Regions from separate parts of the Pseudoalteromonas sp. SR43-3 genome, predicted to be linked through region 1. Evidence: predicted binding sites of a transcription regulator. Region 1 holds the regulator's gene; the other holds the start of a gene.

What was found. Region 1 encodes LexA, which represses DNA repair genes until DNA is damaged. Its sites were predicted from a motif close to TACTGTATNNNNATACAGTA; they were not measured.
Region 2: a site for LexA is predicted at 6,869-6,888, ahead of ruvC (crossover junction endodeoxyribonuclease RuvC). Genes of this name have one in related genera too.

Annotation. Positions count from the first base shown of each region.
Region 1 covers NZ_JACJEC010000013.1:9,343-26,010, forward strand. Annotated here, with positions in the region: gene H5088_RS14125 (S41 family peptidase) at 1-533, opposite strand, end outside; gene H5088_RS14130 (endonuclease) at 634-1,287, opposite strand; gene H5088_RS14135 (DnaJ C-terminal domain-containing protein) at 1,519-2,487, shown strand; gene H5088_RS14140 (chaperone modulator CbpM) at 2,487-2,807, shown strand; gene H5088_RS14145 (hypothetical protein) at 2,870-3,595, opposite strand; gene H5088_RS14150 (hypothetical protein) at 3,909-4,289, shown strand; gene H5088_RS14155 (PaaI family thioesterase) at 4,290-4,730, opposite strand; gene lexA (transcriptional repressor LexA) at 4,898-5,515, shown strand; gene coxB (cytochrome c oxidase subunit II) at 5,999-7,141, shown strand; gene ctaD (cytochrome c oxidase subunit I) at 7,141-8,733, shown strand; gene H5088_RS14175 (cytochrome c oxidase assembly protein) at 8,733-9,263, shown strand; gene H5088_RS14180 (cytochrome c oxidase subunit 3) at 9,299-10,174, shown strand; gene H5088_RS14185 (DUF2909 family protein) at 10,077-10,385, opposite strand; gene H5088_RS14190 (SURF1 family protein) at 10,400-11,140, shown strand; gene H5088_RS14195 (transmembrane cytochrome oxidase associated protein) at 11,130-11,624, shown strand; gene H5088_RS14200 (heme A synthase) at 11,653-12,642, shown strand; gene cyoE (heme o synthase) at 12,655-13,584, shown strand; gene H5088_RS14210 (SCO family protein) at 13,581-14,198, shown strand; gene H5088_RS14215 (STAS domain-containing protein) at 14,350-14,622, shown strand; gene H5088_RS14220 (response regulator) at 14,631-14,993, shown strand; gene H5088_RS14225 (chemotaxis protein CheA) at 15,004-16,668, shown strand, end outside.
Region 2 covers NZ_JACJEC010000007.1:157,806-174,022, forward strand. Annotated here, with positions in the region: gene pal (peptidoglycan-associated lipoprotein Pal) at 1-243, opposite strand, end outside; gene tolB (Tol-Pal system beta propeller repeat protein TolB) at 278-1,636, opposite strand; gene tolA (cell envelope integrity protein TolA) at 1,646-2,572, opposite strand; gene tolR (protein TolR) at 2,577-3,005, opposite strand; gene tolQ (protein TolQ) at 2,992-3,696, opposite strand; gene ruvB (Holliday junction branch migration DNA helicase RuvB) at 4,661-5,668, opposite strand; gene ruvA (Holliday junction branch migration protein RuvA) at 5,676-6,293, opposite strand; gene ruvC (crossover junction endodeoxyribonuclease RuvC) at 6,296-6,820, opposite strand; gene H5088_RS11100 (ABC transporter permease) at 6,950-9,451, opposite strand; gene H5088_RS11105 (ABC transporter ATP-binding protein) at 9,441-10,154, opposite strand; gene H5088_RS11110 (arylesterase) at 10,155-10,778, shown strand; tRNA gene H5088_RS11115 (tRNA-Pro) at 10,890-10,966, shown strand; gene H5088_RS20335 (YbjQ family protein) at 11,571-12,488, shown strand; gene bamE (outer membrane protein assembly factor BamE) at 12,555-12,914, opposite strand; gene H5088_RS11130 (VapE domain-containing protein) at 13,293-14,621, opposite strand; gene H5088_RS11135 (hypothetical protein) at 14,618-15,643, opposite strand; gene H5088_RS11140 (hypothetical protein) at 15,961-16,217, opposite strand, start outside.

The DNA of each region.
Region 1 (16,668 bases):
TAAGCGACGCGTAAAATACGGTCGGCTGTATCGCCAATAAACGCCCAATTTATACCGTAACCAGAAGTAACGCCCGATTGCGCTTCTTGAAAGTAATCTTCAGTAGGTTCTGAAAAATGAAAGTTATCTTTTTTTGCCCCTGAGTCGGTAAGTTGCTCTGTTTTTAATTGGGCAAAATAATCGGCTACTGTGGCAAAGCTTTCAGGATCGTTATCGGCAATCTCATCATACCAAAGGTAGGTTTCGTCGCTCCAAGAGCGAAGCCAGAGTTTTTCATAAAGGGCAGAACCAGCTTGATCTGGGTAAGGCTCGTTGTTATTAAAGGGATCGTTACCCGTACGCGGGGTTTCGCAAAAGTTTTTTAAATCGTTAGAGGGTTCAAATACACCCGCAGTCCATGTTGGACTGCTACTAACAGGTGTTGTAACTACAGGGGCTGAGTCGATACCGCTACCGCCGCCGCCACAACCGGTCAAAGCAAAGCCCGCAAATGCAGTGAAAATGGCAAGCGAGGTTTTATTATTTTTAAACATAGTTAAGGGCTTTTTTGTAAATAAGTTGTTTAAAATATTACAACACTCGCTCGTTTATTCAATATTTATAACTTTGATTTATGTAAATGAGTGTTAAAGCTTAGAGCTTGCTCGCACTACTTGTATCTGCGAATGCTTGCTTTTGCCATGCATTAAATAACTTTTGCTGTTTATCAGAGATTTTTAAACCGTATGTTTTTTGCATGTAAGCGTAGGTGTCAGCTATACGTTTTCGTGCATAAACAGGCGGTTCAACTACACGTTGCTTAAAGTTTACTTTTACTTCGCAACGACCATATTGTGTGGCGTTTTCGCTAAGCATACCAAAACGATAATTAGAGCGGTCGGCATTAATTTCGCCAATAGCTGGCGCTAAGTTATTTATATCAGCTTCCATTTTTCTAAATTTAGCACTTACTTTACGGCAGTTTTTACGCCCGCCATCTTGCCAGCATTGTAGCTGGTGACCAAATTCCCACGCCGGAACAATGTGTTCCCACTCAATGCGTAGTGCTCGCACATTTACTTTGCCTGAGCGGGTAAGGGTATTTCGAGGAATGTAACCACAGTTAGACGGATCAGGAACGAGTTTTTTGCCTTCTTTTTTAATATCACAGCCGCAGTAAATGCTTTTGGCGTTGTCAGGTAGGGTTTTAATTAAATGTCTTTTAGCCGTTGAAAAACGGGTAAATTGTTCAGCTGATACCGAAACGCACACACAACAAGCCAATAAGGCCAGAATAAATCGAGTCATATCCATCACAAATGTGAACTACAGGAATAGGCAGTTTAAAGCCTTGAAGATAAAAGATAAAGTTAACTTAAGGCCAACGCTTATATTACTAAAAAGTGCCTGATTAATTTTTTACTCAAAGTTATTTTCACTATTCATTTATTTCTCACTATTTATCGTATTTTAACCACACAAGGTTACCCGTTAAGGAGTATGCTTAAAGCTTACTCAATATGAGGATTTGGATTGCAAATGAAATTTGTTGATTATTATGCAGTGCTTGGAATATCGCCTGATGCAGATGATAAAGCGGTTAAAGTTGCTTATAAAAAGTTAGCCAGAAAATATCACCCAGATGTAAGCAAAGAGCCTCAAGCAGAAGATAAGTTTAAAGAAATAGCAGAAGCTTACGAAGTCATTCATAACAAAGAAGAACGTGTAAAATACGACAAGTTACGTCGTCATCAACAAAATCGTTCTCGTCAACAGCAAGGCCATTATGGTGGTAACAATGCCTCTTCGCAAAGTAATTATCAGCAAAGCGATCCTCAAACCGACCAAGAGTTTTCTGACTTTATTAATTCAATGTTTGGCGGAGCTGGTGGATTCGATCGTTCCGGGCAGAGCAGAAGTAACGCCGCTCGCGCGCAAAAAGGACAAGATGTGGAAATAGAGTTCCCAATTTTTCTTGAAGAGACTTTAGTTGATACCGTTAAGCCTGTTGACTTTATGTTACCGCAGCGAGACAGCAGTGGCCGTGTCACTGAAATTAAAAAATCACTTAAAGTGAAAATTCCTGCAGGCTCAGTAAATGGCGAGCGAATTCGACTAAAAGGGCAAGGCGGATTAGGGTCAGCGAATGGGCAAAATGGCGACTTGTATTTACAAATTAGTTTAGTGCCTCACCCATTATTTGATGTTGAGGGTCATAACCTAAATATAGTTGTCCCTCTTGCACCATGGGAAGCGGCTCTTGGTACAAAGCTAAATTTACCTACGTTGACAGGTAATATCCAATTAACTATTCCTTCTAACAGTCAGTCTGGTCAACGCTTGCGTATTAAAGGTAAGGGATTAATGAGTAAAAAAGCTAAAGGTGACTTATTTGCTGTGCTTAAAATTGTTAATCCAACATCTGTTGATGATGCCAGTAAAAAACTGTGGGAAGAATTAGCCAAAAAAGCTCACTTTGATCCCCGTAATAACTGGAGCAAGCCATAATGCAAATTATCGTGACACAAAAAGACGATTTACTTACTAGCAAAGAGCTATGTTTGAGCAGTGATATTAGCGAAGCAATTTTATATGAGCTAGTTGAGCATAATATTGCGGTTCCAATTGAGGGGGATCATGTTACGCAGTGGCAATTTACGGTATCTGCAGTGACCTTAGTTAAAAAAGCGGTCCGTATCCAACATGACTTTTCGTTAGATTGGTCGGCAATAGCTTTAGTTTTACAATTGCTGGATGAGCGTGATGAGTTGATTTTCGAAAACGAAATGTTAAAGCGACATTTGAGTCGATTTAAGCACTTGGAATAAAATAAGCCCTAGGCTTATTTACTCTTTGATAAGTGGGCGCTAGCTCTCAAAAACCAATATGACTACTTTGATTTATTCTTATTTTTAATTCGGATAAATCGTTTTAGTCGTATATTTTGTATAAGTAGTAATATTCCACTTAAACAAAAAAGTACACCGGTTGCTGAAAAGCTAATAAGCAGTGGATTATTAAAATCCTCTCGCTCATCGTAATCCATAATATGTAACATCCAAAAAAAGTCGAATATTCGCCACAGCGTGCTGCGAACGGTAACAACTTTGCCATTATTTTCTGACAAGTACAGTGTTGTGTTAAATGTGTCGTCAAATTGTACCTGCCAAACATTGGTTTTATATCCAACTTCTCGCATACCTTGCTTTAGTAGTACAGCGCTTGTTACTTGAGCGTCAATAAGTAAGTGTGCTTTAGCATTTGCGGTAGTTTGTATTTTAGTTGGCGGTTCAAATGGTCGGCCTGTTATGCCATTGAAGCTTTGCTGCTCGTTATTACTAAAGACAGTAATAAGTGGTGTAGTTAAGAAGTTCTCAAAAATTATTTGTGTTGGATTAACCACCTGAGAGGCAATATCGTCAAGGGAGGCAACATAATCAGCCTGCGTAAATGGGTTATTAAGAGTACGTGTAGCAAGATGCTCCCCATGAACTTTATCAAGAGGGAGTGCACTCATAATTAAACCACCTAGTAACCATGCTAAAATTTGTAGTGCTAATAAATAACCTAACCATTTATGTAACTTGCGAGCATGCTTAAATATTTTTTTATTCATGTTTTAGTCTTATTATTTTTAGAGGCTAGTTTATTACATTAATGGGATAAGTTACTGCGACATTTTGTCGCAGTTTAAACTATAGCTTACTGTAATCATTTAAAAATAAAAAAGATTACACTTAAATTCCTAACATGACTTATCTGTTTAATTGAGCTGGATGTTTGATATCCAGCTAGCTTTAAATGCTAAAAAATACTTAAAAGCTGCGAAATATCCATATAAAGTGGTTATTAGGGCATAGTTGATTTGGTATAACGGTAAAACTGCGTTAAAGTTTGCAATGAAATTATTAGAGGATAAATACGAAACGATGTCGGAAATTCAATTTTTAAATGTAGATCTTGAGCTTGAATCAAAGCAAGATATTAGTTTGCTAGTGGCGGACTTGAAAAAAGTCGCGACGATTTTACATTATGACAAAGACGAATACCGTCAACTAGCGCGTATTGAAGCTACAGGTGAGGTGAGCACACCTGATAAAGCCATAAACCATATATGTGAGCTTATTGAATCGTGTTCGCGTAACGCGCTAAAGCAATGGTTAAGCTGTTCACGTAGAACGTTTGATATTGGTTTTGAATCAGGGACTTCTCCTAAGTGCTTTAATCAAGCCTTAGATGCAGATACATTATTGCGTATATCTGCGATTGGTGCGGGTATGGAAATTACCATTTACCCAATCGAAAAGTAACTATCTTCGCTCTACGACTGCTGCGGTCATTTTTGATACGCAGCACAGCTCATTGCGGCTATTTGTAATTTTTATTTCCCATACTGAACTACGTTTGCCAATATGAAACGCTCTAGCCGTTGCTGTTAAAGTGCCGTTGCGAGATGCTTTTAAATGACTTGCGCTAATTTCCTGCCCTACACAGTAGAATTTAGTAAAATCGACAACAAAGTTAGCGGCATAGCTGGCAACTGTTTCGGCAAGTACAACGTTAGCACCGCCGTGAACCATGCCCATTGGGTTATGATGCTCAGGAATTGCCGGCATTGTGGCAACCAAATAATCATCGCCAATTTCTGTGACTTCTATCCCCATAGTTTTCATTAATGTTCCTTGGCCATTAATGCCTTGCTCTAACTGCTTGCACAGCTCTAAGGTGATGGGCTGGTACCAAATACTCATAATGTCTCCTTTGCATTTTTAATCATTTATAAACTTAGCTTTAGTTATATCCCTAAAATGTACACAAGTGAAATTACTTTAGCTATTTTAAGGCTTAATTTAAATTTGCGATTTTTATTTAACTGTATATACTCACAGTTAAATGTACTGTATGGAAAACCAGTTGTATGCGACCATTAACGAACCGCCAAGCTCAAATACTCGAACTAATTAAAGTTTTTATTAAAGACACTGGTATGCCTCCTACACGTGCTGAAATAGCGCAAACATTAGGTTTTAAAAGTGCCAATGCTGCTGAAGAACATTTAAAAGCACTTGCTAAAAAAGGCGCAATTAAAATGAAACCAGGTGCAAGCCGTGGTATTCAATTAATTGAAGAAGAAGAGCCAGAACAATTAGGTTTACCGCTTATAGGGCGTGTTGCTGCTGGTTCACCTATTTTGGCGCAAGAGCACGTTGAAAGTCACTGCAAAATCGATCCATTAATGTTTAAACCGGCTGCAGATTTTTTACTACGCGTTAACGGTATGAGCATGAAAGATATTGGTATTATGGATGGTGATTTACTTGCTGTACATCGTACTCAAACCGCTGAAAACGGACAAGTTGTTGTTGCTCGCCTAGACGAAGACGTAACTGTAAAACGTCTTGAGAAAGCGGGTCGTAAAGTATTACTTCATGCTGAAAACGACGATTTTGACTCTATTGAAGTAGATCTTGAGAATGAGTCTTTTAATATTGAAGGCTTAGCCGTTGGCGTTATAAGAAACGCTGATTGGATGTGACTTTAAAAATAGCTTTTAAACAAGCAGTTTTATAAATGCGTACTAACTAGTACGCATTTTTGTTTTAAAATTTGTACTAAAAATAGGGCGTAAACAGCCCACTGACTATTTAAGCTGTAAACTTTTTTGCACTTATATTTCCCCCCTCCGAATGCGTTAAACCCCTTTGTTTTGCTCATATTTTGAACTTTCTGTTGCCCAGTTGATTACCGATTTTTTATTAATTATTCAATATCACCTGATTGTTTTTTATACTAAAACTTGCTTGTTGTTCGTTTTTTAGCTAATTGTTAATGTGCTGAGCTAATAATAACTCACAGCTTTTTAGTTTTGAGAACACACAATATACACAAACTCGTTGTTGGCGCAGCAAAACCAATCAATATTAAATAAGATTGGCTAAAAAAATAAAAATAACGAATTGGCGTTTAAGCCGTATGCCTCTTCGCTTTGCATTCGCAATAGCATCAAAGGAGCCGTCACATGGGTAAACTGACCTCTACCTTGTGGCTTATATTATGTGTTTTTTCGCACCCAGTTTTGGCTAACAGCCAATACAATATGCGCAAAGGCGTAACCGATATAAGCAATAATGTATATCAGCTGCACATGACCATATTTATAATATGTTGTGTGATTGGGGTGATAGTGTTCGCAATTATGTTTTGGGCACTTATTCATCACCGTAAATCTAAAGGGGCTGTACCTGCCCAATTTCACGAAAGCACTAAAGTAGAAATACTTTGGACTGCAATTCCGTTTGTTATTTTAATTGCTATGGCAGTACCAGCCACTAAAACCCTAATTGCAATGGAAGATGCCAGCAAAGCTGATCTCACTATTAAAATTACGGGTTCGCAATGGAAATGGCATTATGAATATATGGGTGAAGATGTAGAGTTCTACTCTATTTTATCTACCCCGCAAGATGAAATCGCGAATCTTGCAGATAAAAATCCTAACTACTTACTTGAGGTTGATAAGCCTCTTGTACTGCCAATAAATCAAAAAGTACGATTTTTAATGACTTCTGACGATGTTATTCACTCTTGGTGGGTACCTGATTTTGCAGTTAAAAAAGATGCTAACCCCGGCTTTATAAACGAAACATGGACGAACATAAACGAAGAAGGTACTTACCGAGGCCAATGTGCTGAGTTGTGTGGTAAAGACCATGGCTTTATGCCCGTTGTGGTGGTCGCTAAATCTGAGGCTGATTTTAAAACATGGCTTGCAGATGCAAAGCAGGCTAAACAAAAAGCAGCATTAGCAGATGCCGCATTACTTGATAAAACCCTCCCAAAAGAAGAATTAATGACTTTAGGCGAACAAGTATATATGGCTAATTGTGCTGCATGTCATCAACCTACTGGCATGGGGTTACCGGGCGTATTTCCTGCACTTAAAGGCAGCCCGATAGTGCTTGGCGATATAAAAGATCACATTGATGTAGTTATCCATGGACGACCCGGTACGGCAATGCAAGCTTTTGCCAAGCAGTTATCTATAAAGCAATTAGCTGCGGTTATTACTTATAAACGTAATGCGTGGGGTAATGATACGGGTGATGTTATTCAACCGAGTCAAATACAGACAGCACTTGATGCCAAAGTGGAGGCGAACTAATGAGTAGCATAGTAGAACAACCTAACGCCAATGAAGCTCATCATGCTCATCACCCAGCTAAAGGTTTTAAACGCTGGCTTTACACAACTAATCATAAAGATATAGGTAGTTTATATTTAATTTTTTCGCTGACCATGTTCTTAATTGGTGGCGCAATGGCCATGGTGATCAGGGCTGAATTATTTCAACCAGGTTTACAGTTGGTCGACCCTCACTTTTTTAATCAAATGACCACAGTGCATGGTTTAATTATGGTGTTTGGTGCGGTTATGCCCGCCTTTACAGGCCTTGCTAACTGGATGATACCACTCATGATTGGCGCGCCAGATATGGCATTGCCAAGAATGAATAACTGGAGCTTTTGGATTTTACCGTTTGCGTTTTTAATCCTATTGGCATCGTTATTTATGCCTGGTGGGGGGCCTGCATTTGGTTGGACTTTTTATGCACCACTGTCCACAACATACAGTAATGATAATACTGCATTGTTTGTATTTGCCGTACATATTATGGGAATTAGCTCAATAATGGGCGCAATCAATGTGATTGTAACCATAGTGAACTTACGTGCCCCAGGCATGACATGGATGAAGTTGCCCTTATTTGTATGGACGTGGTTAATTACTGCCTTTTTATTAATAGCCGTAATGCCAGTGCTTGCAGGGGCTGTCACTATGGTACTTACCGATAAGTATTTTGCGACCAGCTTTTTTGATGCCGCAGGCGGTGGCGACCCGGTGATGTTCCAACACATTTTTTGGTTTTTTGGTCACCCCGAAGTATACATTATGATTCTTCCTGCCTTTGGCATTATATCTACAATAGTACCTACCTTTTCTCGTAAAAAACTTTTTGGCTATGCCTCAATGGTATACGCCACATCCTCCATAGCACTATTGAGCTTTATTGTATGGGCTCATCATATGTTTACCACTGGGATGCCGGTCGCTGGCGAGTTGTTTTTTATGTACGCGACCATGCTTATATCGGTACCTACAGGAGTAAAAGTATTTAATTGGGTTGCCACAATGTGGAAAGGCTCAATAACTTTTGAAGTGCCAATGCTTTTTAGTATTGCGTTTATTGTGCTGTTTACCTTGGGTGGTTTTTCGGGATTGATGCTGGCAATTACACCTGCTGATTTTCAATATCACGATACTTATTTTGTAGTGGCGCACTTTCATTATGTATTAGTAACAGGGGCTGTATTTTCGATAATGGCGGGGGCTTATTACTGGCTGCCCAAGTGGACGGGCAATATGTTTAATATCACATTGGCTAAATGGCATTTTTGGCTATCGCTGGTGAGCGTGAACGTACTGTTTTTTCCTATGCATTTTGTAGGGCTTGCTGGTATGCCGCGTCGAATTCCCGATTACGCTCTTCAATTTGCCGACTTTAACGCAATCATAAGTATTGGTGGGTTTGCCTTTGGTTTATCGCAATTGTTGTTTGTAGCTGTGGTAATTAAATGCGCGCGTGGAGGTGATAAAGTGCCTGCAAAAGTATGGGAAGGGGCAGAAGGCCTTGAGTGGGAAGTTGACTCTCCAGCGCCATATCATACTTTTTCTACGCCGCCGGTTATTAAGTAATGACACACGCACCGCTACTCAAACGTTTGGTACTTATTTGCATAGGCATGTTTGCCTTTGCCTTTGCTTTAGTACCTTTGTATGACGTGTTTTGTGATGTAACAGGGCTTAATGGAAAGCCTTCGCTTGAGCAAGCAGAGCAAAGTACACAAATAGTACAAAACCGAGAAGTTGGCGTTAGCTTTACTACTCACGCACAAAGTGGTGCACCGTTTGAAGTTAAATCAAAAGAATACAGTGTAGTGGTAAAACCCGGTGCAATGCGTGAAGTAATGTTTAGTGCTAAAAATAACAGCAATCTAGATAAAGTAATGCAGGCTGTACCATCAGTCTCACCAGGTAAAGCGGCAAAGTATTTACATAAAATAGCCTGTTTTTGCTTTGATCAGCAACCTCTAAAAGCAGGGGAAGAGCTTGAATTTAAATTACTTTTTTATGTTGATACCGCATTGCCAAGCGACATTGAAGAATTAACTTTATCTTATACCGTATTTGATATTAGTGAACAGCTGGTGGCAAGTAATAACTAGCTTTTTAAACTAGTGTGAAACTAGGAGTAAATAAAATGAATCAAGAATATGAGCATTATTACGTACCTGAGCAAAGTCCGTGGCCTATTGTAGGTGCTGTTGCATTGTTTTTTATTGCAGTAGGGGCAGGCTTAACAGTTATGAGTGTAGGTAAAGAAGGTGGTAGCGGGGTTTATCTGCTTTATGCCGGTATTGCTGTACTTGTGTATATGTTGTTTAGCTGGTTTAAAAATGTAATTAGTGAATCGGACCAAGGTTTGTACTCAGCACAAATGGATCGCTCTTTTAGACAAGGTATGAGCTGGTTTATTTTTTCTGAAGTTATGTTTTTTATGGCCTTTTTTGGTGCGCTTTTTTATGCACGCGTATTGTCGGTACCTTGGCTTGGAGGTGCAGGCAATAATGCAATGACTAACGAGGTTTTATGGCCTACTTTTGAAGCCGTTTGGCCGCTAGTTTCAACACCTGCTGGCGAAACTACTCAAGCTATGGGCTGGCAAGGCTTACCACTTATAAATACCTTAATACTGCTTACTTCCTCAGTTACTTTACATTTTGCCCACGTAGCGATGGAAAACAATAAACGCACTCCACTTAAGGTTTTTTTAGGCGCTACTATTTTATTGGGTGTTTGCTTTTTAGGACTGCAAGTTGAGGAGTACATGCATGCATATAATGATCTTAACCTAACGCTAGATGCGGGTATTTACGGTAATACGTTCTTTTTATTGACTGGTTTTCATGGCATGCATGTAACGCTAGGAACCGTACTTTTATTTGTAATATTTTTACGGATATTAAAAGGGCACTTTACTAAAGATAAGCACTTTGCTTTTCAAGCAGCTGCTTGGTATTGGCACTTTGTTGATGTGGTGTGGCTGTGTTTGTTTGTATTTGTATATGTGCTGTAGCGTTTATTGGCGAATTATTTGCTTTAATAAAACCAAGTTTAAGCGCTGCAATAACGACAACTAAAACAACGACCGAAAACAATACGCGACGACCTAAAAAGTGAGGCATTGGTCGTCCCCCTGTTTTCCCTGACACCATAATAAACAATGCTCTAAATAAGTTAAAAAGTATAAATATTAACAACAGTACGATAATAATTTTAATAATCACTGAGTTGACCCTTTATGCAGTTAGTTTTATGGTACAAACAAAAGCTTAGCTCACTAATCACACTTTGTATGGTTGTGGTTGTTGTACTTGTATGTGTGCGATTAGGGTTTTGGCAGTTGGAGCGAGGTGAGCAAAAGCAGCAACAACTAACCGCCATTGCTAAGCAACAGACTCGTGGTGTGATGAGCTGGTCTCAATTACTTAACCTGCCTGATAGCTGGAACAAAACTGGTGTATTGGTTGAGTTAAAAGGGCGGTTTGTACAAAACCAATATTGGCTTTTAGATAATCAAATTTATAACGGGCAAGTAGGGTACGACCTACTTGCTTTACTAAAGCCAGATAGCGAAGAAAAAGTGATTTTAGTTAATTTAGGATGGGTAAAAGCGCCTATATCTAGAGATACACTGCCAAAGGTTACTCTGCCTACAGGTGTTTTTATTCTTAAAGCGCAAATAAAAGAAAATAACTTAAGTAGCTTTACGCTTGAAGATAAAACTACAAATAACGACTTACCTACAAGAATCCAATCTATCGACTTGAATATGCTGAGCACTCAAAGCCAGCAATCATTAATTAATTTTATGGCTTACAGACAAGGTACTGGTGATGAGATTGCAACACCTCATTATGAGGCCGTTGTTATGAGCCCTCAAAAGCATAATGCCTACGCTTTGCAATGGTTTTTAATTGCTGTTGCATGTGCTGTTGTGGCTATTTTTGCGAGTAAAAAAAGGACACATAATGAAAAATAATCCCCTTTTATTGTTTGTGGGTTGCTGCGCTATCCCATTAATTTTGGCATATGGCGCATTAAAGTTTGATTGGTTGCCTACTGCAATTACTAATAATGGCGAGTTTTTAAGCCAAGAAATAAAACTTAAAAATTGGCCGCAAAATAATCCCAAACAATGGACTATCGCACTTAATTATTCAAACGAATGTAACACCCCATGCAGCGAACAGCTCAATGCATTTAATAACTTATATGTGGCACTTGGTAAAAACCAAGGCAAGGTTGATATGGCTGTAATGGGAAGCCCCGACAATAAAAATCTACCGTGGAAAATTATTACCGAACAACAGAGTTTAAATCCTGCAAGTTTATATTTAATTGATCATATGGGGTTAGTGGTACTTGAATATCCCTTTAAGGTCGAGCCACAAGAAAACCGTTTAGTACAAAAAGGGCTATTAAAAGATCTAAAAAAATTACTTAACTATTCTCGTTCTAGCTAATTAAGTTGAGCTTAAGTTGGAGTATCTGATGTATAAAAATTATAAAAACTTAGTATTAATAACAGGATTACTCGCTTTGATTGTAGTTGCTTTAGGTGCGTACACCCGCTTAAGTGATGCAGGATTAGGGTGCCCCGATTGGCCTGGTTGTTATGGCTTTTTAACGGTACCTAAGCATGAGGCTGACATAGCCTTAGCAACTCAAAGCTACCCCGATATGATGTTCGAAACCGCAAAAGCGTGGAAAGAAATGATTCATCGCTACTTTGCAGGTGCTTTAGGCTTACTTATTTTAGGTTTATTTGTGTTGGCTTTTTTAAAACGCCAATATCCAACTACGCCAGTTAAATTGCCTTTGGCTTTACTTCTACTCGTAGTATTTCAGGCTGCCCTTGGTATGTGGACAGTAACCATGAACCTTCAGCCGCTTATTGTAATGGGCCACTTATTAGGGGGCTTTAGTATTTTGTCACTTATAACGCTTTTATATTTACGGCTAACCGCAAAACCTATTATGGGTGGCGATAGCGGCGCAAAACGCTATTTTGGTTTAAGTTTAGTAGCGCTCAGTGTATTAATTATCCAAATTGCACTTGGTGGTTGGCTGGCTGCAAATTACGCCGCTCCTCATTGTAGTGGTTTGCCATTGTGTAATTACGCACAACCGTTTTCATTGAGTAGCGTATTTCAATTACCACTTGAGCACAGTAATTATGAGTTTGGTGTGTTATCGCAGCAAGCGCGTATGTCTATTCATTTATTACACCGCATTTGGGCACTGGTTACTTGCATCGTTCTGGCGCTAATTATGTGGAAAATATACAGCCAAGCGTACTCTAAAAAAATTAAAAATTGCGTGGTGAGTGTATTACTTGTTCTGCTTTGCCAAATTAGCTTAGGGCTTATTTTAGTACATTGGCATATTCCGTTGGGAGTTGCATTGGCGCATAACTTGATGGCTGCCATACTATTATTAAGCATGGTTAGATTGTGTTATTACCTAAAATCACGCACATAAAGGGGAAATATAATGGCACTTATAATTGATAAAAAAATACTGCTACCCGTTAATACTCAATCGCTAATTTCGCGTACTCATAATTTGCTGCAAGACTACTTAGCAATTAGTAAATTTAAAGTGGTAGCCATGCTGGTACTAACAGCTTGGGTTGGTTTAGCGCTGGCTCCTGATGTAGGGCGCGGTATGGCTGTACAGTTTATTAGCTTGTTAGGTATAGGGCTACTTTCTGCTGCTGCAGCGGTTATTAATCATGTGGTTGATAGTGAGATAGACTCAAAAATGGCAAGGACTCGTCATCGTCCTGTGGCTAAAGGGCGTTTAAGTAAAACACATGCGCTTAGTTTTGCAGCTGTTATTGGGGTTGCGGGTTTTATTATGCTAATGGTGTGGGCTAATACCTTAACCGCTATATTAACGTTATTTGCATTGGTAGGTTATGCATTTGTTTATACATCATTTTTAAAGCGTGCTACACCGCAAAATATTGTTATAGGTGGGTTGGCTGGCGCAATGCCTCCATTATTAGGTTGGGTGTCAGAAACAAACCAAATGGCAGCAGCCCCTTGGTTACTTGTAATGATAATATTTACCTGGACTCCGCCACACTTTTGGGCGCTGGCTATAGCACGAAAAAGTGATTATGAACGCGCTAAAATTCCTATGTTACCAGTAACTCATGGAATCGACTTTTGTAAAACGTGCGTCGTTGCCTACTCTGTTTTACTCGCTGTTGTTTGCGTATTACCTTATTTAATCGGTATGTCTGGATTAATCTATTTGATAGGTGCATGTGTATTAAATGCCGTGTTTATATATAAAGCCGTCAAATTAAAAATTGCTGGAAATGATGAGACTGCAATGGACTTATTTCGTTTTTCGATTATTCATTTAATGGTACTCTTTGTAATCTTATTTATAGATAAATGGCTCCCTTTATGAAGCAGTTATGGCTTGGATTAATTGTTGTTTTAGTTTTGTTTTTATCAGCATGTTTAAATGAAAATAGTCCACCAGATGTAGATGCATTAGTTTACGAAAATGCAAAGCCATTGTCTGATTTTACGCTAAACGATCAGCGCGGCGAATTAGTGACTAAGCAACAATTTTTAGGACAGTGGAATTTAGTATTTTTAGGCTACACAAGCTGCCCAGATATTTGTCCATTAACACTTGCTAAGTTAAATGCTGTTTATAAAAACTTACAAGCAGATTATCCGCTGCAAATTTGGTTTTTATCGGTTGATCCAAAACGCGATACACCAGCTAAACGAAAGCAATATATAGATTACTTTAATCCTGACTTTTTAGCTGTATCAGGGGAGCATAAACACCTTTTTCCTGTTGTTAGAGAGCTTGGTTTAATTTACGCGATTAGCGATAGTAGTGAATCAGAATATGCAGTTGATCATAGTGCTTCGGTCGCTATGGTTGATCAAAATGGAGCGGTTAGAGCTATTTTTAAACCAGAATTCAAACAAGGTAGTGTGCCATTAATTAATGCGACGACTTTAACGAAAGAGTTTAAAAAAATAGCCGATTACTACAAAAACTAGTTTTTACTTTTTACCAATTTGAAAGGAGCTTTAGGCTCCTTTTTTTGTTTGTTAACGACGATTTAAATTTAATTAAGCATTTTATGGCAATTTTAATAACTAGGGCTAAGCTTTTGTTATGAATTGAATTGACAGGGAATGCACCTACTAAATGCTAAAACTTCCAAGCGAACTTGCTATTACGCAAGTTGAAACACTACATCAAGATTTACTGCACGAACTCAATAGCAACGATGATATCTGTCTTGATATTAACGATGTGATTTCTGCTGATACTGCCTCAATTCAACTTTTATGCGCCTTACAAAAACACCTACTTACCATACAGCACAAAATCATTTGGGTAGGCAGTAGCGAGGCCTTAACACATACAATCAATAAACTTGGCTTAAGCCAATACTTAACAACCGAAAGTAAAAGTTAGGGGTATATATGAAAAGAATTTTAGCGGTTGATGACTCAGCATCGATGCGTCAAATGGTGAGCTTTACATTAAAAACGGCCGGGTTTGATGTAACCGAAGCTAAAGATGGCAGTGAAGCTCTCGCTATTGCCAAGCAGCAAGACTTTGATGCCGTGATCTCAGATGTAAACATGCCAATAATGGATGGAATTACATTAATACGAGAGCTGCGTACTTTGCCTAGTTATAAATTTACACCATTACTGATGCTTACAACTGAGTCGGGTTTAGAAAAAAAAGTAGAAGGTAAAGCTGCTGGGGCAACAGGCTGGATTGTTAAACCATTTAATCCCGATCAGCTACTAGCGGTAATTAAAAAAGTTATTCGCTAAGGAGCGCAGTGTGAGTATAGATTTAAGTCAATTTTTTGAAGTTTTCTTTGAAGAGAGTTTTGAAGGCCTAGATACCATGGAGGCTGAGCTATTAAACTTAGTGCCAGGTGAGGAAGATTTAGAAACTATCAACACTATTTTTAGAGCTGCTCACTCAATAAAAGGAGGCAGTGGGACATTTGGTTTTAGCTCCGTTGCTGACTTTACTCATGTACTTGAAACATTACTAGATCAAATTCGCCAAGGTGAACGAGAGCTTAGTACCGAGCATGTTAATTTATTACTCAAAGCTGTGGATTGCTTACGCGCTTTACTTGCTGCACTTCAAGGTGAACAAGAGCCAGATTTAACTGAGGCAGATTTGTTAAAAGTACAATTTGAACATGTACTTGGAATGAAAAACGAAACACAAGAAAATAAACCTCAAAGCTTTGGCGAGCAAACAAGTAGTAACACCTATCAAATAGACTTTAAACCTCATCATCATTTATTTAAAACAGGAAACGAGCCACTGTATATGATCAGTGAGCTCGAAGAGCTAGGTGAGTTAGAAACCACAGTATTTTACGATGAAGTTCCAGAAATTACAGATTTGAGCAGTGATGAATGCTTTTTACATTGGCGCTTTTTTTTAGATACTAGCCATGATGAAAAAGCCATAAAAGAAGTATTTGAATGGGTAGAAGACGATGCCGACATAAAAATTGAATTATGCGGAGGCTTATTTGGCAATGATGAGCCAATTCAACCTAATCAAGATGAGATACCTAAAGCTGTTGAGCTTGAAGAACTCGATTCAATAAAAGTAGCTGAGTTACCAAGTAAGCCACAGCAACCCGTTGCTAATAAAGATAAAAAACCTGCAAGTACACCAGAATCTACCTCTATACGTGTTGGCATTGATAAAGTTGATTCGTTAATAAATATGGTAGGTGAACTTGTTATTACACAAGCCATGCTAAATCAACTCAGCGAACAAGAAATCACACCAGCCACAATCACTTTACTACAAGAAGGCTTAGCACAACTTGCACATAATACGCGTGATTTACAAGAAAATGTGATGCGTATTCGTATGCTCCCAATTAATTTTGTATTTAGTCGTTTTCCTCGATTAGTACGAGATATAGCACAAAAGCTAAATAAGCAGGTTGAGCTAAAGCTGATCGGAGAGCAAACCGAGCTTGATAAAACAGTAATGGAAAAAATATCTGACCCTATGGTGCATTTAGTAAGAAACTCACTTGATCATGGGTTAGAGACTGTTGAGCAAAGACTGGCGGCAGGTAAAGATCCCGTTGGCACAGTAACCTTAAATGCATTTCATCAGGGTGGAAACATCGTTATTGAAATAATGGATGATGGGCAAGGGTTAAATACAAAAAAAATAAAAGAAAAAGCCATCGCTAACGAATTAATCTCAGCTGATAACCATCTCAGTGACGATGAAATAAATGAGCTTATTTTTATGCCCGGCTTTTCGACAATGGATGAGGTAAGTGACTTATCTGGTCGTGGAGTTGGGATGGATGTTGTTAAGCGAAATATCCAATCATTAAATGGCTCAGTGGAAGTAACCTCAGCGCCCGGTGTTGGTTCTACGTTTACTATTAGATTACCCCTTACTCTCGCTATTTTAGATGGGCAATTAGTTAAGGTGGCTCAGCATACTTAT
Region 2 (16,217 bases), on a different contig from region 1:
GTCAAAGTAAATTACTTGCTCTTGACGTAGTGCTTCGTACTTTTGACGAAGTTGCTCTTCTGCTTGTTGCTCAGGAGAGATTGTAGCTACTTCAACTGTATCAGTGTTAGTTGATTGCTCAACAACGCCTTGATTTGATTGGTTTGCAGCACCTTCATCAATATCAGAAGATGAGCTACAAGCTGCTAATGTCATTACTGGCACAGCAATTAGCAGGCCTTTAAGTATTTTGTTAAGTTGCATTGAGTAGATTCCTATTTTGAGTAAACCAGTAATATTACTGTAAGTATGGCGACCAAGCTGGTGCCTTTACTTGTCCGTCTAGCACAGGTAACCGTGCTTTAAAGCGGCCGTCCATCGATACTAGCGCAAGTACCTGTTTATTATTATGGAGCGTGCTGTATATAATCATCGAACCATTTGGCGCTATGCTCGGTGATTCATCTAGGCGTGTTCTCGTTAATACTTGAAACGCACCTGTAGCCAGCTCTTTCTTAGCAAGATGGTACTGCCCGTTGGTACGGTTAACCATCACTAATTCTTTTCCATCTGGTGTTATAGAACCAGCAAGGTTCATATCACCATCAAAGGTGAGTCGTTGTGACCTACCTGTTTTTAAATTTAACTTATAAATCTGAGCATTACCACCCCTTTCAGATGTAAACACAATATCTTGGCCATTAGGGTACCAAGATGGCTCAGTATCTATGCTACGATGATTTGTTAAGCGTGTTTCTTTACGTGTAGCAAGGTCAAGCATGTAAACTTCTGTCGCACCCGTCTTATCCTTAGAAAGCACTAATAATAGCTTTTTACCATCTGGCGAAAACTGCGGTGCACCATTAATACCACGGTAGCTTGCTATTATTTCACGCTTACCTGTGTATATATCTTGAATGTAAATTTGGCTTTGACGGTTTTCAAACGTTACATACGCTAGTTTAGTACCATTTGGTGACCATGCTGGCGACATTAATGGTTCTTTTGAACGAAGTAATACCTGTTCGTTAAAACCATCGTAATCAGCAACGACTAGTTGATAAGGTTTAGGCTCGTTATCACGTACTATTACATATGCAATTTTAGTTAAAAACGCGCCCTTTTCACCCGTTAGCTTTTCATAAATAACATCACTAATGCGGTGTGAATAACGACGAAAACCACTCTCGCCAATAACACTTTCACGCGCTTCTAAAATATGATCTTGGCTTTTAACTAACTTACCGTTACTCATCATTTGCGTATTGCCACCGGTAATTTGGCCGCGAATCACATCAACTAACTCATAACGAACTAAATAACGCCCATCAGTTTGTTGTTCAACCTCACCAACAAGAACAGCTTCAACACCTTTATTAACCCAAGACGCATAATCAATTTCGCCATCTTTACTTGGCTGTTGCGGCATTTGCGCCACATCAACAGGTTTAAACTTACCACTGCGCATTAAATCGGCAGCAATAACACCACTTAGCTTTTCAGGAATTGGACCAACACCTTGGTATTTAAAAGGTACAATGGCAATAGGCCTTGCACCGTCTACACCTTCTGTTATTACAATTTCAAGCGCTGCATTAGCAACACCCGTAAACCCAAACAGTAAAACTAAACAGGCTATTTTTATTTTGTTGAACATATCATTCCTTTAAAATTCTGGCTTGATTGTTAAATTAATATTCTTAAGTTTTTCGAATACGTCTTTATCTTTAGATACCGGTAATGTGTCAGCCATGCGCACAGCTCTTAATGCAGCTTCACATACTAACTTGTCGCCACCTAATGATTTAACTTGCGTTACTAAACCATTAAAGCCCAAACGAATATTAACTCGGCACTGTTGGTTTTTCATTTTTTCATCAATCAGTAAGTTTTGCTGAATACGCGCCATAATTAATGCTCGGTACTTATCAACTTCGCTCACCACTTGTTGCTGACGTATTTTACTACGGGCAGCCTGCTCTTTGGCAAGTTGCTCTTGTAACATTTGCTCTTGCATTGCTTGCTGGCGTTTACGTTCGGCCTCAGCAGCACGCTCTTTTGCTTCCTCTTCACGCTTTTTGCGCTCAGCTTCTGCTTTTTTAAGCGCTTCTTCTTCAGCTTTGCGTTTGTCAGCTGCTGCTTTTGCTGCGTTTTCAGCTTCTTGCTTTTGCTTTTCGGCTTGCTTAGCTTTAGCACGCTCTTTTTGCTCAATGGCACGTGCTTTTTTAGCTTCTGCCTCGGCTTGCGCTTTTTCTTTCTCTTTAGCTTTACGCTCTTGCTCTAGCTTTTTAATATTACGTGCTTCTGATTCACGTTGCTTGCGTGCATTGGCCGCTCTGCGTTCTAAATCACGGATACGTTTATCTTCAGCACTTTTTTTATCTTTTTCTTTCTTTTGAAGTTCAGCAATTTTTTGCTCAACTTGTTTTTGATCAACTGTAACGGCTGATACCGCTTTATCTGGCGTAGGTATAGCCGAATTAAGCGTTACTTCCATTACTTTAGGTGTTGGCGGATGAATATTTGCAGAAGCATACAAAAATCCACCAATCCCTAAATGAAGTACTATTGATTTTACTACTGAACTATTCATACAGCTACTTCCCCTCAAAGGATTCAGTCATTAATCCTACTGATGGTACGCCTGCATTTTTCAAAAAATCCATTAGTAATAATACTTCTTGATACGACACCTTACCCGAGCCTTTAATCATTACCGGCACGTCAGGGTTTTTCATTAGCTGTAATTTTATAACCGCAGCCACATCAAGTGCTTCCATAGGCTCTTCTGGATCAGTACCTACACTCACGTAATATTTACCTTGTGCATCTATTGAGGCAATAATAGGCGGAGTATCTTTAGTATCAACTAAATCAGACTCTTCCATTTTAGGTAAATCAACTTTTACACCATGCGTAATAAGCGGTGCTGTAGCCATAAATATTATAAGTAGTACCAACATTACATCAATGTAAGGTACTACATTAATCTCTGCGACCGGACGGCGCTTTTTACGCTGATACATTCGCTTGTGCCTCTATTTGTGTAGCTGCTTGACGATGTAAAATATTAGCAAACTCTTCCATAAAGTTAATATAGTGAGACTCAAGCTTTTCAACACTGTTTGAAAAACGGTTATAAGCAATAACAGCAGGGATCGCCGCAAATAAACCCATAGCAGTCGCAATAAGTGCCTCTGCAATACCTGGTGCTACCATTTGTAATGTAGCTTGCTTAACTTCACCTAGTGCTATAAAGGCATTCATTATACCCCACACTGTACCAAACAAACCGATGTACGGACTTATAGAACCTACTGTTGCTAAAAACGATAGACTAGATTCCATTTTTTCAATTTCACGAGAAAGCGCAACACGCATAGAGCGGTGCGTTCCTTCCATAACAATACTCGCACTTTGAAATGTATTCTTTTTATGACGAGCAAACTCTTTAAAGCCCGAAGTAAACAAAGCTTCAATGCCTTGAGACTGACCGCTGCGTGACGATATCTCGTTATATAATTTGCTTAAATCAATACCCGACCAAAACTTTTGCTCAAATTTCTTAGCATTTATTAGCGCATCCGATATTGCTTTTTTACGTTGAAATATAATTGTCCACGACATTACAGACATGGCAACTAGCCCTAACATTACTAATTGAACAAGCAAACTTGCTTCTAAAATTAGATCTAAAAAATTAAGCCCTGATCCCACGTTAAACTCCTAAATAATTTCAAAATACGGCAAATTGGTTAATTTGTGTAAATATGACCGCTTACACGGCCAAAAGTTGCATCTAGTGTATCTAGTCCATTTCAAGCTGACAACGGTATTGCTATGAATAGGCAACAAAAAACGTTAAAAAAACAGCTTTAGTTAGCATTTCCCTTTGCCTCAGTATTTTATTTAAACTTTAAAACAAACTCGCTAACTATAAATATGCGTAAATATATACATGAAACGTCATAAAATGCGCCGTTTATTCAAAATAAGAGCATAAACACTCAAAACCTATAAGCCTCACCTGCACGTAATAGTAAAACTAATACCGAGCTATAACGAAATAAATTACTTAAGTTATAAATTTCATAAACTTATAAATTTAACGATTAATTAACGCACAAGATTCAAACAACAATAAAATTCACTAAATTAGTTTTTCTAATCTGAAAATACAAATTTTCTAGTTTGAACAAAAAAGTAAACTTACGTATTATTCTCCCATACCGAGCTAGCGCACTGAATGAAATAGTTTCATTAAGCCAAGTTCTTAGTAATAGGATATTTTATCGTATTACATTGTTTTACTCTTTCTGGATAAAACCAAATTTAGTAAAACGTAGTTCCCCTGGATTACTTCCTTCAACTTGTTGTTTGCCCGCATTTTTTGCGGGCTTTTTTTTGCCTGCAATTTAGTGCGCTACATATTTTATTTATAAACTAATAATTGCCCTACCTAATTTACAATAAGTAATTCGCTTACTAGTTTGAATGGTACGCAGGATAGCCTCGCGAGTCTTAACGCCCTGTGAATTAACAGTTAACTATAAAGCGTATTAGTATTTTGAAATAACATTTGCAACAGTGTGTTGAGGTTTTGAGTATAATAATTTGAAACAAAGGGATACTGAAACAATTACCTGCTGCGCTATAAACCACAGCAAGTAAAGTATATAGGCTAGTCTTTTTTAGGAAGTAAACCAAAGTGATGATATGCACTGTCAGACACTATTCGCCCGCGTGGAGTGCGCTGAATAAATCCTTGCTGGATCAAAAATGGCTCTATTACATCTTCTATTGTTTCGCGCTCTTCACCAATAGCAGCCGCTACATTGTCGAGCCCTACTGGGCCGCCCATAAATTTTTCGATTATGGCGAGTAAATATTTGCGGTCCATATAATCAAAACCACTTTTATCTACGTCAATCATATCAAGGGCTTGCTTAGCTACATCGGCGTTTACTGTGCCGTCAGATTTTACTTGAGTGTAATCGCGTACACGGCGCAATAAGCGGTTTGCAATACGTGGTGTGCCGCGCGAGCGCTGGGCAATTTCGGTAGCGCCATCGTCACACATTTCTAAACCAAGATAATGTGCAGAGCGCCCTACTATGTGCGATAAATCTTCTACAGAATAAAACTCTAATCGCTGCACAATTCCAAAACGGTCACGCAGTGGCGATGTAAGCGAGCCTGCTCGTGTGGTTGCACCAATGAGTGTAAATGCAGGTAAGTCTAATTTAATAGAACGCGCAGCTGGGCCTTCACCAATCATTATATCAAGCTGGTAGTCTTCCATTGCGGGATACAGTATTTCTTCAACTTGCGGGCTTAGCCTGTGTATTTCATCGATAAACAGTACATCGCCCTCTTCTAAATTAGTAAGTAGAGCAGCTAAATCGCCTGCTTTTTCAAGTACAGGGCCTGATGTTGTTTTAATACTTACGTGTAACTCATTGGCTACAATATTTGCAAGCGTGGTTTTACCAAGCCCAGGTGGGCCAAATATTAATAAATGATCAAGCGCTTCACCACGGGTTCGGGCAGCTTCAATAAAAATTTCCATTTGCTGCTTAACATGAGGCTGGCCTCTGTAGTCGGCTAAAAGTTTTGGTCTTATTGCACGATCTATAGAGTCTTCATTTGTTTTTTCAGTCGCATCAATTAAGCGATCCGCTTCAATCATGGGTTACTCACAACATAGATTTTAAAGATTCTCTAATAAGAACCTCAGTAGACATATCGGGTTTACTTATCGATTTTACTGCTTTTTGAGCTTGTGGCAATTTATAACCTAATGCAAGCAGTGCCGATACGGCATCATCCGCTGCATTATTAGCAATTGTCGCATCGCTCATTGGCTCTATTACTGCGCTGTCGCTAAATGGCGTAAATAAATCATTGCCCCAATCTTTTAGTCTGTCTTTCATTTCGAGTACTAAACGCTCGGCTGTTTTTTTACCTACACCGGGTAATTTAACAAGCGATGTTGAGTCTTCGTTATTTACACAACTTACAAATTGTTTTGCCGACATGCCCGATAAAATAGCTAAGCCAAGTTTTGGCCCTACGCCATTTGCTTTTAATAGCTCTCTAAACAAAGCACGTTCAACTTTATTATTAAAACCAAATAATAGTTGAGCATCTTCACGCACTACAAAGTGAGTGTAAACAATCGCATTTTCACCAATTTTTGGTAAGTCGTAAAAACAGGTCATTGGCATTTGTACTTCGTAACCTACACCACTTACTTCGAGTAATATTTCTGGTGGCTGTTTTTCGACTAAAATACCATTTAAGCGGCCTATCATAATTATTTCCTTAAACGTCCTCTAACGGTTTTGCTTGCGCTGCCCGCTAGTTTAATTAAATTTTGTTCTGAGTGAGCGTGGCAAATCGCAATAGCGAGTGCATCAGCTGCATCGGCTTGTGGCGTACCAGGTAGTTTTAAAATATTTTTTACCATGTGTTGCACTTGAGTTTTATCTGCGCCACCGTTGCCTACTACTGCTTGCTTAATTTGCCTAGCTGAGTATTCAAATACAGGTAAGTCGGCCATCGCAGCGCCCACAATCGCAGCGCCTCTAGCTTGGCCTAGTTTTAAAGCTGAATCGGGGTTGTGCGCCATAAATACTTTTTCAATGGCAAAGGTTTCTGGCGAAAACTGCTCAATAAGCTGTGTAATGCCTTGGTAGATCATTTTAAGCCTAACCGGAAAAGGATGATCGGCTAACTTAATACAGCCACTGCCTAAGTATGTAAATTTAGAACCTTGATGGGCAACAACACCATATCCGGTCAAACGTGAACCAGGATCGATCCCTAAAATGATGGCCAAACAGCGCTCCATTGTTATTATTTTTAAATTACGTTAATAATGCCAGAGCACTGTATAAATTACCAGTACAAAGAAAAACAAAAATGCCCACGTACTAGGTGGGCATTTACAGAGCATGTTAGTTTAAGCTTACCCTAGGGCACGCACTAATCCTTGGGTGTTTTGTTTAAGTGTTCGGGCAATCATTAAATAACCTAAGCCTGCCACAAATACGCCGCCAGCTACCGGACCTATAATCCATATATGTGGGTGTAACTTACCTGCTAAATCAAACATTTGTTGCTGCACAATCAAAAGCGCTATATCACTAAAAAATGCAGCCACTAAACCAGCTAAACCGCCTAGTAATAAAAACTCATACAGGGTCGCGTTTTTAATTAATCGGCTTTTAGCCCCAAGCGTTCGCAGTATTACAATTTCTTGCATACGCTCACCTAAACTAGCTTGCACTTGCGATATAAGTACAAGCGCGCCACACAGCACAACAATTGCAAGTACGAAGCCAATGGCGAGCGATACTTGCGAAATAGTAGTTTGTATTTGCTTAACAAAGTTATCAATATCAATGGCTGTAATAGTAGGGTAAGTACGTAATAACTGGCTAAAGTCACGTTTTTGATCTGGATTTATACGTACCGACGAAATATACGTCGCCGGAAAATCTGCAAGTACATCAGGGCTTAAAATAATAAAAAAGTTAGGTTTAAGCGTGGCCCAATTTACTTTGCGCACACTGGTGATTTTAGCGTCGAACGACTGCGAACCAATTAAAAATGTAAGCGTATCGCCTATCTCAACATCTAATCGCTCAAGCATCGACTCCTCTACTGAAGCCTCAGCCATCGCATTTTCACCAAACCACGTGCCTTGTGTTACTTCATTTTGGTCAGGCACATCTTTAAGCCATGTAAGGTTTAGCTCACGACCAATACCTGCACGTGCTTCTTCGTCTTTTTTCTCGTTGTCTTGCAGCGATACAGAACGTGCTACCAACTCGCCGTTTACCGCATTTACGCGCCCACGAATAGTTGGATAAAACTCTGATACCTGAATATCTTTTTGAGCTAAATATTCATTAATTGGCTCAAGCTCATTTTGCGTAATATTAACTAAAAACGCATTAGGCGCGTCGCTTGGAAGTTGCGACTGCCAATCAGATATCATGTCGTTTTTAAGTACCACTAAAAACAGCAGTAATTTAATTGCTAACGAAAAACTAATTAACTGTACCGCGTTCACATTTGCACGCTTTTGGATAGATGCAATTGCAAGCGACCAGCTGTTACCTGGCTTTAATCCTAGCTTTCGACCACCACCAAATATTAATTTAGATACTAAAAACAGCACACCAATTAGCGCAAGTGTTGATATAAACAAAATAAGCGTTATTTTTATGTTGTTACTAAATAACCACATTAATAAAAACACAGTTAGCGCACTCATACCTAAATGCACACGGCTCACTGCCAACTTGTCACCTAAGTTACGGCGCAGTACTCTAAGCGGTGGAATATCAAATAAATCAAATAACGGTTTAATAGAAAACATAACGGCACAAATTACGCCAGTGCTTATAGCTACCAGCCAAGGTTTAAAGCCACCTAAAGGCAGCTCTGTGCCCATACTTTTTGATAAGTAACTTGTTGCTATTTCTTGCAAGCCATAACCAATTAACAGCCCAATACTTACCGCCATTGCACATACAAGCAATAAATGGAGCATGTATATTTTGCGGATCATTGAACGGCTACCGCCTAGCGTTTTCATCATCGCTACTGGGTCGTATTGGCGTTCACAATAACGTTTTGCTGAAACAGCTATAGCCACTGCGGCTAAAATAATGCCCAGTAAACCAGCAAGTAATAAAAAGCTCTCAGCGCGGTTTAAGCTGTTTGAAATGGGTGATTGGCGGTCTTTAACGCCATACCATTGTTGGTTTTCTTTCATTTGTGGTTTAAGCCACTCGTAAAAGCTATTTATGTCGGCCTCACTACCTGCATAAAGTTGGCGGTAATAAACACGACTACCCGGCTGCACAACTTCAGTTTTTGCAACATCGTCAATATTAATAAGCACACGACGGCTACTTGAAAATACATTAAATGGCGCGTCTGGCTCTTCTACAATAACTTTTGAAACATTAAATAATGCCGCGCCAAGCTCTACTTGCGCGCCTATATCAATATTTAAACTGTAAAATACCGACTCACTTAGCCACACATTACCCGGCGTTGGCCCGCTATTAGCAACTTTAGTTTCACCGGTTAGGGTATCTTTAACTTTTAACTGCCCTTTTAGCGGGTACGCATTAGATGCCGCTTTTACTGAGCTAAACTGCATTTCATCATCGGCAAACAACATAGTGTCGAAATACACCATTTGCGCCGTTTTTAAATTTTGGCTCTGTGCTTGAGTAATAAAAGCGGTGTCCAGAACATGGTCGCTTGCAAGTACACGGTCTGCTGCAATAAAAGCACTGCTTTTTTGCGCAATACTTTGCCCTATTCGCTCAGTAACCATCGACAGTGTAAGCACGGTTAAAACAGCAAGAGCGATAGCTGCGCTTATAACCGTAAGCTCACCACGGCGAAATTCTCGCGAAAATAACTTAAGCGCTAACTTAACCCACATTAGCAACGTCCTCTACTTGGCTTTTTACCAGTAAACCCGCTTCTATTTGAATAATGTGCTCACATTTTTGTGCAAGCCCTTCATCGTGAGTTACCAAAATAAGCGTAGTACCGTGCTGAGTATTTAAATCAAATAATAAGGATTCAATCATTTTACCGTTTTTGCTGTCTAAATTAGCCGAAGGCTCATCAGCAAATAGTATTTTAGGTGTACCAATAAATGCTCGCGCAATAGCAACACGCTGCTGTTCACCGCCAGAGAGTTGCGACGGGTAATGATCAATTCGATGGCTCAAGCCTACTTTTTCAAGCAAAGCAATTGCTTGCTCTTTTGCATCACTTTCACCAGCGAGCTCTGCTGGTAGCATAACGTTTTCTAGTGCCGTTAAGCTTTGTACTAACATAAACGATTGAAACACAAATCCAATTTTAGCCGCGCGCAGTGCAGCACGCTCTTCTTCATCTAAATTGTGTAATGGTTCACCATCTAAAAATATTTCACCGCTGCTGGCGGTGTCCAGCCCTGCTAATAAACTGAGTAACGTAGATTTACCTGAGCCCGATGTGCCAACAATAGCAACAGACTCGCCATGCTTGACATTAAAGCTGATGTCGCTGAGGATGGGCAGCTCACCTTCAAAGGTAGAGACTACTTTAGACAAACCATTAACCTGAATTATATTTAATTGAGAAAGCGCTGACATATGACTCATTCAATCCTTCGTTTAGTATTCATTTTATTTTTAGTTATCAAACCGCTGAGCGCAGCAGCCGAAAACACGATTTTAATACTCGGTGACAGTTTAAGCGCAGCCTACGGACTTCAACAAGAAGAAGGCTGGGTAAAATTGTTACAAGATAAATACGATGACGAACAAGCCGACATTGAACTTATCAACGCCAGTATTAGTGGCGAAACATCTGGTGGAGCCCTACGCCGTTTAGATGCATTGCTTGAGCAATACGAACCCACTCATGTACTTATTGAGCTAGGTGCTAATGACGGTTTACGTGGTTTCCCAGTTAAAAAAATGCAAACTAACTTAACGTCTCTTATTCAAAAAAGCCAAGCAGCTAATGCGATGACCGCCTTAATGGAGATTTACATTCCCCCTAATTACGGCCCGCGTTACAGTAAAATGTTTACTGACACTTTTTCGCGCGTTAGCGAAGAGACAAATGCGCATTTAATGAACTTTTTTATGCTAGATATTGCCAGCCAATCTGATCTAATGCAAAACGATAGTTTACACCCTAACAAAAAAGCTCAGCCATTAATACGAGATGAGATGTATGACTCGATCAAAAAGTGGCTAAATAAAGACTAGCTAATTAATACACCGCAAGGGCGCCTTTTTAGGCCTCTTGCGTAATAAACACCCAAACAAACAATCGCTTATTGATTTTTAAAAAAATACACGTACTATTGCAAACAACGTCGGTATGTAGCGCAGCTTGGTAGCGCACTGTCATGGGGTGGCAGGGGTCGAGAGTTCGAATCTCTCCATACCGACCATTTAAATCAATATCTTACCTCAACTTATAAATCTCTCGTTAAAACCTAAACTGCTCCGTGTAGCCAATCTGTAGCCACTCTTTTCTTTTTTATAGTCGGGAATTAAAAAATTTATCTCTTTAATCGTTCGCGCGTACTGGTTGCGAATCTTCCTTTTACGGTGTCTGAAAATACCCTATAGAAATCTAGCTAATTTGTTATGTTGTTCTAAGCTATTTCTTAGCCCCCATACGCCAGAGAAGCCGTTTCTTTGTAGATACCTGAATAAGCTTTTACTAGTCCAAGAATTACCCCAGCTTGTCTTAATGCCTCTATTATTCAGGTAATTGACTAAAACACGATAACTAGGGTTTTTGTATCGACTGGATTGGTTTATCAACTCCACCAGCGTTATAAAAATTAGCTTATCGTTATTAATTTTATGTGATGTATTCATATATCCCCCAATATGAGTTCTTATTATACCCTTTCTTAGCTTAGTATCATGCGGATATGACCTACTAAAAAGTACATTAAATATCGCTTTATAATATTAAATTTAAATAGCTTGAATTTGCCTCGTTCTTTTGTGATTCTAAAATAATTACAACTACTAAGGACGGTTATGTTTCTATCAGACAACCAACAATCATCTTCTTCAAATACAAAAACAGAATGGACATTAAACGACAAAGGCCTGACGAATAATTTTACAGAAATAACTTATGATATTGACAGCCTAAGCTTTTCACTAAAAAAGGATGGGTATAAAGGGGTTGCATCAATCTTTTATAAGGATAAATTTCTTTGTAATCTATCAACTTTATTTAGTCAATCTGGGATCTATAAAAAGCACGGTATTAAAGAAAGTATAATAATAACCAATAATATTGAGGATAAGCTGACAGATGTACACAATAACGAAATCACTCTGACAAGCACATTACTCAACTTTAATTCAAAAGAATATGGTATTGCAGGCTTGCGAACGGTTAAAGGTACTTCATCATATGACGTTCTGTTTTATGGGAAACACTTAACTGATGTGTCAGAAGCAACAGCTCAAAAATTAGAGAGCACAAAAGACATATACTTAAAGCGTAAGTTGTCTACTTTCCATGAAAAAATGAAAGACAAAAAAACAGTTAGCGAAATCGTAAAAATAAAAGAGAGTCTCACTGCAAAAAATTATAAAATAATCCGTAGTCCAAATGAAGTAATACTAACCACTGAAACCTCATCAAATTTAAATGTGCTGAAAAGGCTGGACGTTATAACTGCTGAATGTGCGTATGGTATGAACATATTTAAAGACTTGTTCGCGAGCATAAGTGATATTTTTGGCGGTAGAAATAAAAGTATTCAAAATACGTTGAAAGACGCTCGTAAAAACGTTTTAGCTGAACTACAAAAAGAAGCATTTTCTCTAGGTGCTAACGCTGTGGTAGGCATAGACCTAGATTACAGTGAAATATCGGGCGGTGGTAAATTCGGTATGTTATTTATCGTTGCTTCTGGCACTGCGGTAATTGTTGAGGATTAAATTTAATTATTTATTTTAGCTAGCTTATAGCGGCGTTAATAAAGTATAAAAACGCCGCTTTTAAAATTAGTTAATACTCATCTGGGGCGCTGCGCCATTAGTGAATGTGTAGTTTGAAACAATACCGTCATCAAAAAGTATATCTAACATTTTTTGAGTGCCTTCGGTTTGAACTTTCATAGTGAACACATAAGATTGGGCTTTAGATGTGCCCTGTGAGTAAAAATAAAGCCACTTTACTTGGTTGCCATTAATAACAGTTTTTGAATACGGTTCACCAAACCAATCTGCAACTTGCTCTTTAGTTGTAACTCCCTTTTCAATCTGATCAACCTTATCTGTTTTAAAGTCGCTGCCTGTTGTGTAATTTGCAGTAGCACAGGCCGTTAGTAATAAAGCACATAAAATTAAAATTCCATATTTCATAGTTATTCCCTTTTCATTTAATGAACCATAAAAATATACAAGCATGTGAATATTTACAACTATTTAATTAGTTAAGCCATACATTCACTCTTAACTACTCCTAATATATTGATTCTAAAATCATAAAAAGCTGTTAAGTTAAGTGTTAAGTAAAAAGGCCACCTTTACTATATTAGCCTTTTCTATACTCGGTAGTCCTTATTCCCTTTACAGACCACACTATTTTAAATCAGCTATTTAATTTATTTATAGAAAGTTACTTAACTACTTAACACAAACAAGTAAAGCCCTTATAAATAAAGGGCTTTAGCTGGGTTAGGTGAATTTTAAGAGCTTAACTTTACTCAACTAACCTAACAGTTGATATAAAAGAAGCGGCTAGTAAATGCTTAATTTATAGCGTGTTTGATTCCCCCCTGCTTTTTTGGCTTGTAGATAACCTTCGCGGCTTAATTGCTTTAGCGCTTTACCGACAACACCGCTTGTATAAGAGTTAAGTTTTTTATCTTCATAAATTAACTCACCAGCTGAAAACCAACCATTAATACACTGTGGCCTATCAATTTCGTTTGCAAAATCTATCTTGCTGGCTGGTGCTATGTAATTGTCGTATATGTAACTATACGCAAAGCCCTTATCTTGGTAGCTGTCATTAAACTTGGCTATTTGCTGCAAATCTTCGTCTTTTAGCATCCAGCCATAACCACTTAAATAGAGCTGCTTTACTTCAAGCCAAAACTGTTTAAGTTGTGACTCATCAACCTGTTTTAATGAGCCTGTACCGTCATAGTGCCAGCCCAGTAACTCGTTTAGCTTATCCATGTTAGCGGCTCGCTCCATTTCAATAACAGCAAAGCGGCTTGAGCCTGTTTCATCCTTTAAAAACTCGCTACCGTTAACCGTGGCAATAAAATGTGTTTGCCTTGGTTTTTTAATATCGAGCCTTGCATAAGGTGGGCGAACCGTATCAACCTTATTAGTGATAAACGCTTTCAAACTTCCTTGTGAGTTTTTACTGGTACGTTCAAGCTCGCCTAGCTCAACAATAAATGAGCGAATACACGACAACACACTGTCTTTATCATCGGGGTTTAAAGCTGCCCCTTCTAAAAACGCATGTGGGATAATCTCAGCAAAGCGAGAGACAAACGCCGTTTTTCTAAAAGACTGATTGCCCTGCAATACAGGCACAAGTTTACTATTAAAATTTTTCTCATAAAGAGAAGCCACACAGCCCACCAGCCAGTGTTTTAATATCGTGTCGGCTAACGCTTCATGTTTAGCGTTTAAGCAGCTAATTACCGCACTTACGCGTTCTTTACCGTCCCATTTCTCACCATCTAAGTATAGTTTTATAGGGTGGTATTTAGTTTGCTCACATAATGCAACTAAATGTGTGTTAATTGCCTTTTCAGGTAAACCATAAATATTTGCAGCTGATATAAGTTTACTGTTAATGCTGTCGAACGAGTCGGCGATTAAGTTACCAAAAATATCGCACACCTCATTATTAAAGGTCATCATATTTAACCTAAAATCTAAGCTACAAAAATTAGCTAAATCAGCGAGGTTTTGATTAGTATTTAGTACTCTTACATTGCCTTTATTATCCTCTTTTAAATCGGTAAAGCGTGGCCTATCTAATACCGTATTTTGAGGCAACTCTATTTCGTAGCTTTTGTGCGGGGCTGGTATAGCTATACTCATAATTTAGCCCCCATAAACAACGTTTGAGTGCGTTGGTTTTGCTTATGAATTTTGTACTCTTTTAAGTTGTGTTTGTGCAACTCAGAAAAGTAAGTTTCAGCCACCAGCTTTAACGCTCGTTTATAATCGCCTTGATAGGAACGTATCACCATAAAATCAAACTTATCTATACATAAGCCATTAGCGCAGGGGTCATTTTCATGGTGCGAATAATAACGCTCCTTACCATCGGTATGACTTGTTAATATATAAACACCTGCCTGTTTGCTGGTGGACTCTGGCGGTAAATACGCCTTACCTTGTGCTTTGTAACCGTATTGAATAAGTAACTCATGCCATGAGTAAGCGCTGTTAACAGCATCGATAATAGATACCTGCTTACCTATTAACTGAGTTTGATAACTTGGCTTAATAGGTAGGCTAGTAGCCTTTTCTAATTCCTGGTTTTGCTCTGCTTCTAAAGCTTGTGCGTCTTTGTAAAGCTGAGAGCTTTCAACATCAAGCGCCCTACCTGCTGCAATTTTAAATTGGTAACTATCGCCTTTTAAGCGGACAGGTAAATACATTATTTGCTGCGGGCGTTTGGCGCAATCATCTGCCATGAACACATAGCTTAAATAGCTTTCCATTGCCGCCCACACCTCATAAGTAATAGAAGCGGCTAGTTCTATATAAACTCTATACCGATTTGTTGTGGTCTGTTGCTGGTGGCTTGCTGTTGTATGGATTATGTATGACTCAATACACATACTTTCTAGCATGTCGGCAATAGTCGTTAACTCTAGGTTAGTATCGTCTAAATCAAGCCTAAGTAGCGTAAACTTATCATGTAAGAGAATAGACTCTTTTGTTTTATTAGCCGCATCAGTAGCCGCAATTACGGCCGATCTAGCTTTAGCTTCTTTCGGTGTTAATGCGCCTAAGTCTTGAGGACTTTTAACCTTTAGTTTTAACTCATGCCAATTTATATGCGTAAAATCAGCGGTGACGTTGTGGCTTTTGCCATGTAAAAATTTAAGCATGTTTAAGCCCTTTATTAAAAATAATACTTACAAGCAACATGTTTATGTTGGGGCTAACGCTCAACAATGTTTTAAGTTTATTGGTATAATAAAGGCCACAACATAGTTTTGTAATCAGCCCTTTGCCGAGGGCTTTTTTATGCTCAATCATAAAGCCCCCGATTTAATCAAAGTGATAGTCAAAGCCACTAATACCACTATTTGAAAAATTAAATATAATAATAGAATTAAAATATCACTAAGCTTTACACTTACCTCTGAGTTGAGTAACTTATCAACCGCAAACTTTATTTGTTTGTAACTTTTAAAAGGGCTCATTATTTTGACTCCTTTTTTGGCTGGTGGTTAGTTTGTGAAGCTTCATCACCAGTATTTGAACTAGAGGCCGTTACAGTTGGCGCTGTAGTGGCTTTTTCATTTTCGGTTTGTTGATTGTAGTAATCATCGTTTGCAGCATCACTCACTAGATCGGCAAGCTCTGACTTCGCTCTGATAGATTCAAGAAAGGCTGTAGACTCCCTAATTCGACCTTGTTTAGCCAGCTTATGTGAATCTTGTTTATACTCGCTTTTTC